2 linked regions of the Oceanicoccus sp. KOV_DT_Chl genome follow. The protein of the gene in region 1 interacts with the protein of each later gene in a pairwise test. Links are inferred from orthologs where the notes say so. Each region holds a gene or a part of one and is shown on either strand. Other genes may lie near its edges.

Region 1 (3,619 bases):
CGACACTGCACCAGTCCGGTGCCTGTTGGATGACCTGGTTGGGCCAGCGTCTATCCGGCTTATGGATGGCGGGGAAGGGCTGGTATTTACGGTGGTCAAAGCGGTTCATGTTTTTTTGCTCGCTATCGGGTGATGAGTAAAAAATTCAACCGCAGGCTGCGGCGCTCTTGTGAAGCGGGTATCCGGTAGCCCTTGTGAGGCATTAACCAGCCTGCGGTTGAGTGATGATTATAAGTAAGGTGCGGTAGTGAATGTGTGCAAGTTTTATAGATAATGAATATTTTCTAGAGTTAATTATCTAACAATGTGATATTTTGTAGATTAATTGTCTATATAATTTTAATTTGTTAGCGTGAGGGTGTGGCATGACAGTCAAGTTGGACCGTATCGACAAACATATTCTCAGTCTGATGCAGCGTAATGGTCGGATTAGTAATCTGGAGCTGGCCGAGCAAGTAGGTTTGAGTCCTACCCCTTGCTCGCGGCGGGTAAAGCGGCTGGAGCAGTCCGGTATTATTGACCGCCATGTCACGCTGTTGAACCCGGAAGCGCTGGGCTTGAACCTAACTGCAATGGTGAGTATTGCCATGGATCGCCACACTCCAGATCGATTTGCCCGTTTTGAGGAAAAAGTGTCCGAGTTTCCGGAAGTGGTTGAATGCAGTATTGTCACTGGCCAGAGTGCCGACTTTTTATTGAAGGTGATGGTGCGTGATATGCAGCACTATGAAAAGTTTTTGCTGGGGCAGCTCACTACTCTGGAAGGGGTTACTGGTGTGCATTCCAGCTTTGTGCTGCGGCGATTAGTTGATAAGACCGAATTGCCTTTATAGGGCTTTTTTATAGCTGCAGTCTTATTGAAGCGGGTGCGCTAGGCTACACTTCTAGCGGTAGGCGACAAAAGCAAGTCGCTGCTATTTTGTTCAGATAACTTTTTGTTTTTATTTAATTTATTGATTTTATGGGTGCTGGCACAGGTTTTGCTGCCAGTGAGTTTAGGCGCACGTTAGCGACGGAAGTTTGGCATGGCTGAAGATAACGAAGATCAGGAAAACAACGAAGAAGGGGCTGGGGTTAAAGAAAAGAAGCCGTTAAACCCTAAGGTAAAGCTCATTATTATCATTGTAGCAGCGCTGTTGGTGGTGGTTGCGACCGTGGGTGGCACGCTCTATATGCTGGGGTTCTTTGATACCAGTGACAGTGAAGAGCTTGAGGTTGACGAAGAGGTGGCGGAGGCCGTAGTTGACAATAAACCGTCACCGGCGATGTACTTCCCAATCAAACCGGCTTTTATCGTTAATTACCCGGATAAAGGACGGCAGCGATATTTACAGGTGGAAGTGACGGTGTTGACCAGAGATATGGATGTGTTTAATGCCATGCAAATTCATTCGCCGCTAATTAAAAACCGCTTGGTTATGTTATTGGGTGGTGAGGTTTATCAGGAATTGCAAACCGCAGAAGGTAAAGAGCTGTTGAGGCAAAAAGTACTGGAAGCGATGCAAGGCATTATGGAGCAGGAACTGGGTAAAACCGGCATTGAAGAAGTTCTATTTACCAACTTTGTCATGCAGTAGCAGTGGCGAGAGGTTAGCAAACTAAGTGCAAGATCTATTATCTCAAGATGAAATTGATGCGCTGTTACACGGTGTCGACGAAGGTGATGTCGATACCGAGACCGATGTAGAGGATGGCAGTGCGCAATCGTATGACCTGACGAGTCAGGATCGAATCGTCCGTGGTCGCATGCCTACATTGGAGATGATTAACGAACGCTTTGCTCGCTACACCCGTATCAGTTTATTCAATTTATTGCGTCGTACTGCCGATGTCGCTGTGGGTGGTATTCAAATACAAAAGTTTGGCGAGTATGTACACACGCTGTATGTACCTACTAGTTTGAACATGATCAAAATGCGCCCATTGCGTGGCACCGGTTTGGTAATTCTTGATGCCAAATTGGTTTTTAAGTTAGTGGATAACTTTTTTGGTGGTGATGGCCGGCACGCTAAAATTGAAGGTCGGGAATTTACTCCCACAGAGTTGCGTGTTGTAGAAATGGTATTGCGCGAGGCTTTTGTTGATTTGAAAGAGGCGTGGAAGGCGATACTGCCGATCGAATTTGAGTTTGTGAATGCGGAAGTCAATCCTTCTATGGCTAATATAGTTAGCCCCAGCGAAGTTGTCGTAGTGAGCACCTTTCATGTCGAGTTAGATGGCGGAGGTGGCGATATGCATATTACCTTACCGTACTCGATGATTGAGCCTATTCGTGAAACGTTGGATGCAGGATTACAGACCGATGTTGATGATGTTGATGACCGTTGGGTAACGTCATTGCGTGAAGATATTATGAGTGCAACGGTGGATATTGACTGTTGTATTGCAGAAAAAGAATTGACTGTAAGGGATCTAATGGATTTGCAGGTCGGTGATGTGATTCCCGTAGAAATTCCTGAAAAAATAGTGGTAACGGCGAATGGTGTGCCGTTGTTACATTCAAAGTTAGGGCAGTCCAAAGGTAATTTGGCGCTGCAAATTTTGGGCCGGATACCGCGTAAATAACTTTCAATTGGCTGTTGTATAAAGCCGTGATCAATCGGCAGTAATATCTGCGGAGAAGTAGTATGAGTGATGATGATAATGATGTGAACCAGGACGAGATGGCCGATGAATGGGCTGCGGCAATGTCAGAGCAGGGCGATGACGGGCAGGATGATATTGATGCGATGTTGGAGCAGGCCAATGCTGAACCTGACGTCAAAAAAGCACCGATGACGGAATTTAGTGCATCCTCTGCCGCGGCGGTTGAAGGTGCGCCGGACCTCGATGTCATTATGGATATCCCGATCAAAATTTCAATGGAAGTGGGGAATACCGAGATTAGTATCCGTAATTTATTGCAATTAAATCAGGGTTCGGTGATTGAATTGGATCGTTTGGCGGGTGAGCCTTTGGATGTGTTGGTTAACGGCACGTTGATTGCTCATGGTGAGGTAGTTGTGGTCAATGAAAAATTCGGCATTCGGATGACGGATGTTATTAGTCCGTCAGAACGCATTAAGAAGTTACGGTAATTACTATGTTATGCCGACAGTGGTTAACGGCATTATTATTGAGTGTGCTAAGCACCCAGCTGGCTGCTGATGAACCTTCAGCTATGTCCGTTTCCGATAATGTGAAATCAGCAGAGGGTGTGGTTGCCGATTCGGTACCAGCAGTAGCTGCCGACCCTGATCTCAAAAAATCGTCCTTGTATCCATCTCTGCTTGCTAGCAATGCTGCCAATAACGCAAAAAAATCGACGGCTGTTGGTTCTGGTTTAGTTACCGCTGATCCGATTAAAGTTGTTGGCGGTTTGCTATTTGTCGTTGCCATTATATTTTTGGTGGCCTGGTTGATGCGTCGCCTCGGTGCTATCCCTGCCTTTACCGGGCAAACCATGCGAGTCGTTTCAGCATTGTCAGTGGGCACTCGTGAAAAAATTATTTTAGTCGATGTTGCTGGCCAACAAATTTTGTTGGGAGTGGCCCCCGGTAGAGTCAATCATCTGCAAACATTTGAACAAGCGGTGATAACGCCTGCGTCCAATACGCAACCAAATACAGGAGATTTTGCC
Region 2 (3,641 bases), on another replicon or contig:
GCGTCAGTATTCCTGGATTTATACACCGGTAACGGGCTTAGCAGCGAACAGGTGCGAGCGGTAGCCAATATGGTGGCCTTTAGTATTCCTGCGTTAACCATTGATAATGTGACGGTAGTTGATCAGCGCGGCAACTTGCTGTCCAACTTTGATGTCGATAAAGATATGGCGATGGCCAATAAGCAACTGGACTATGTACACCAGCTTGAGTCCCGTTTAGTTAAACGTATCAGTTCAATATTGGAGCCTGTGTTAGGTCCGGATCGGTTTCGTGCTGAAGTCAGTGCCGATATCGATTTTACTCAAGTAGAACAAACCGATGAGCTGTTTAACCCTGACTTACCCGCTATTCGCAGCGAACAAACCGTTGAGGAGGCCCGTGGTAGTGGTGGTGCTGGCGGGATACCGGGTGCGTTGAGCAATCAGCCTCCGGCCGATGGGCAGGCACCGGAAGAAGCGGGCCCTGGCGAGGGGGCGGGTGGTATAGCGAGTGCAGGAACGAGCCGCCGCCAATCAGTTCGTAATTATGAATTAGATCGCACTATCAGTCATACGCGGCATCAGGTAGGGCGGTTAAATCGTTTGTCGGTTGCCGTGTTAGTTGATAACGCCGCATCGACTGATGCGGAAACCGGTGAGGTGAGTTCGGAGCCGCTTTCAGATGCGGAGCTGGATCAATTAGCGACACTGGTGCGGGATGCCGTAGGGTTTGATGCGACCCGTGGCGATAGTGTCAATATCGTTAATTCTGCTTTTATTCCTAAAGAAGTAGTTGAGCCAGTGCCGTTTGAAGAAGTCCCCATTTGGCAGCAGCCTGAGCTGTTTAGCTATGTGAAGCAATTAGCCGGTTTTTTGTTTGTACTGTTGATGGCGATTTTGGTGCTGAGGCCGGCGATGCGGGGTTTGACTGATACTTCCAAAAATATGCGTGAGATGGAAGCGCAGCGTGCGCTAGGTGAATTATCGGGAGATTTAGGCGCCGATTTGTCTGATGAAACAGTGACTTTATCAGGAGGTGATAGTTTAATGTTAACTGGGCCCAGTGAGAGTTATGATCAGCAACTCAATGCAGTCAAAGGGTTGATTGCTGATGACCCTGGCCGAGTGGCGCAAGTAGTGAAGAAGTGGGTAGTATCGAGTGAGTAACGACGCAAACAAAGCCAAGATTAATCTGACCACATTGGATCAGGCGGCGATTTTAATGATGTCACTGGGAGAGGCCGAGGCGGCAGAAGTGTTAAAGCATCTTGGCCCTAAAGATGTGCAGCGTATAGGTTCTGCAATGACGGCGTTAGAAAATGTGCCTCAGAGCCACGTTGAATTTGTGATGGGCAACTTTCTCGAAGAAGCGCGTAATATCACCGGCTTGGGGATGGGCTCGGATGGCTATATTCGCAATATGCTGGTAGCAGCGCTTGGTGAAGACAAAGCGGGATCATTGGTTGACCGTATTCTTTTGGGTGGCAATACCAGTGGTCTGGATACCTTGAAATGGATGGACCCGCGTTCGGTGGCTGACATTATTCGCAATGAGCACCCGCAGATTCAGGCGATTGTTATTGCGCATCTCGATGGCGATCAATCCGCTGAAGTATTAACCAACCTGCCAGAAAAAGTGCGACTGGATATTATCATGCGGGTTGCATCACTGGATGCGGTACAGCCTTCCGCCTTGCAAGAATTGAATACCATTCTGGAAAAACAATTCTCAGGTAACGCCGGTTCACAAGCTAAAGCGATGGGTGGTACTAAAGTGGCCGCCGAAATTATGAATAACCTCGATACCAGTATTGAATCTGAATTGATGGAGTCGATTAAAGAAATTGATGAGGATATGGGTGCGACTATTCAGGATCAAATGTTTGTCTTTGATAACCTGAAAGCTGTTGATGATCGTGGAATTCAAGCGTTGCTGCGCGAAGTCTCTTCTGAAGTGCTTATTCTTGCTCTCAAAGGTTCTGACGAAGAGTTGCAGGAAAAAATCTTTGGCAATATGTCGAAACGTGCTGCTGAATTACTGCGTGATGATTTGGAGGCCAAAGGGCCGGTCAAACTCAGCGAAGTTGAAGGTGCACAGAAAGAAATTCTGCTTATTGCTCGTCGCATGGCCGATGCCGGCGAGATAATGTTGGGTGGTAGCGGTGAAGAAATGGTTTAATACTTGAACCAAGGTATTAACGTGATTCTAAATCAATGCTCAATCTTTTGTAAACCAGGTAGTAACTTGTGACGCGAATTCCTTCCAATCAATCCAGTGCTTATGGCGCTTGGCAAATTCCTGAAGTTAAGGATGGCCAGATCGTTAAGGTCGAAAAACTACAAAACCGCGGTCCTCGTGGTGAGTTGATTAATGTTGATAAAAACGAAGTTATTTATAGTTCAATCACTGCAGCACAGCTTGAAGAAATTTCCAGTCAGGCTTACAACGATGTCAGTGAGCAAGCGCGTAAAGAGGGTTATCAAAAAGGCCATGCTGAAGGCCATCAAGCAGGTATGCAAGCAGCTAGCCAAACGGTAAAAAAACAATCTCAAGGTTTGCAGGCTGCGGTTGCAGAAATTTATAATTTTTTAGCGGGTCAGGATGACGAAGTCGAGCAGGCATTGATGAATGTTGCGACCTGTATTGCATCGGCAGTATTGCGACGCGAATTAACCATCGATAGTTCGCAGATCTTGCAAATCGTTACTGAAGCCGTCGCCATGCTGCCAATGGACGCTAGTAATATCACTGTTTTTTTGAGTGAACAGGACCATAAATTATTAACTGCGGAGCCTGACGAAATCCCTTCTAATTGGCAGCTTCAGGTCAAGCGAAATCTTACGCCGGGTGGTTGTCAAGTTCGCAGCCAGTACAGTGTTGTCGATTTCACTTTGGAAGAGCAATTCCAGCAAGCAGTGAATGAAATTGTTGAGCGTCGCTACGCCGAGTTGGCGCAAGCGGCCAAGCAGCGTTTGGGCTCGGCTGATGATGAAGCTTGAATGTTATGGCTGCTATTAAACCGCGTCGTCCGTTTACTGATCGCTTGGCACAGTATCAGCTTTCTGAGCATCATCTTGCTCATCCCCATATTTCCGGGCAGTTAGTCCGAGTAGTAGGTATGACTCTTGAGGTCGTTGGTCTGGAGCTGGCGATTGGTTGTCGCTGTTTAATCTTGAATACCGACCAACGAAGTATAGAAGCTGAAGTGGTTGGTTTTGCTGAGCACAAATTATTTTTAATGCCAATCGAGCCTGTTGCGCATTTAAAACCCGGCTTACGCGTTGTCCCTATTGGTAGCGACGATAAAATTCCAGCGGGTATGGAATTATTAGGTCGAGTGATAGATGGTGCGGGTAGGCCTTTGGATGGTAAAGGGCCGCTAGGTAATACACAAACCGTGGATATGCAGGCTGAATTAATTAACCCGTTGGAGCGCAAGCCGATTTCAACAGTGTTAGATGTTGGTATCCGCGCAATTAATTCGGTATTAACTGTGGGGCGAGGTCAGCGGCTGGGTTTGTTTGCAGGTAGTGGCGTTGGTAAAAGTGTTTTATTGGGTATGATGACCAAATTTACCGAGGCCGATGTGGTGGTGGTGGGGCTGGTGGGCGAACGTGGTCGTGAGGTCAAAGAATTTATTGAGCAAGTGCTGGATGAGGAG

The links.
Region 2: the proteins of fliM (region 1) and fliG interact in binary tests that used the Escherichia coli proteins (3 or more experiments, as listed by UniProt). The link is inferred for Oceanicoccus sp. KOV_DT_Chl from one-to-one orthologs.

What each region holds. Positions count from the first base shown.
Region 1 is NZ_FQLF01000007.1:203,161-206,779, reverse strand. Bases 606-3,583 are described here. They hold fliM (flagellar motor switch protein FliM), read left to right. Parts: upstream 606-1,602; coding sequence 1,603-2,565; downstream 2,566-3,583. Other genes in these bases: fliO (flagellar biosynthetic protein FliO), read left to right, coding at 3,083-3,583; fliN (flagellar motor switch protein FliN), read left to right, coding at 2,628-3,077; UNITIG_RS22155 (flagellar basal body-associated FliL family protein), read left to right, coding at 1,026-1,577; UNITIG_RS22160 (Lrp/AsnC family transcriptional regulator), read left to right, coding at 606-833. Outside these bases: UNITIG_RS22165 (2-isopropylmalate synthase), read right to left, coding at 1-109; more of UNITIG_RS22160, read left to right, coding at 366-605; more of fliO, read left to right, coding at 3,584-3,619. UniProt on the Escherichia coli protein: FliM is one of three proteins (FliG, FliN, FliM) that forms the rotor-mounted switch complex (C ring), located at the base of the basal body.
Region 2 is NZ_FQLF01000004.1:73,455-77,095, forward strand. Bases 149-3,148 are described here. They hold fliG (flagellar motor switch protein FliG), read left to right. Parts: upstream 149-1,138; coding sequence 1,139-2,158; downstream 2,159-3,148. Other genes in these bases: fliF (flagellar basal-body MS-ring/collar protein FliF), read left to right, coding at 149-1,146; UNITIG_RS15825 (FliH/SctL family protein), read left to right, coding at 2,227-2,979. Also shown: more of fliF, read left to right, coding at 1-148. UniProt on the Escherichia coli protein: FliG is one of three proteins (FliG, FliN, FliM) that forms the rotor-mounted switch complex (C ring), located at the base of the basal body.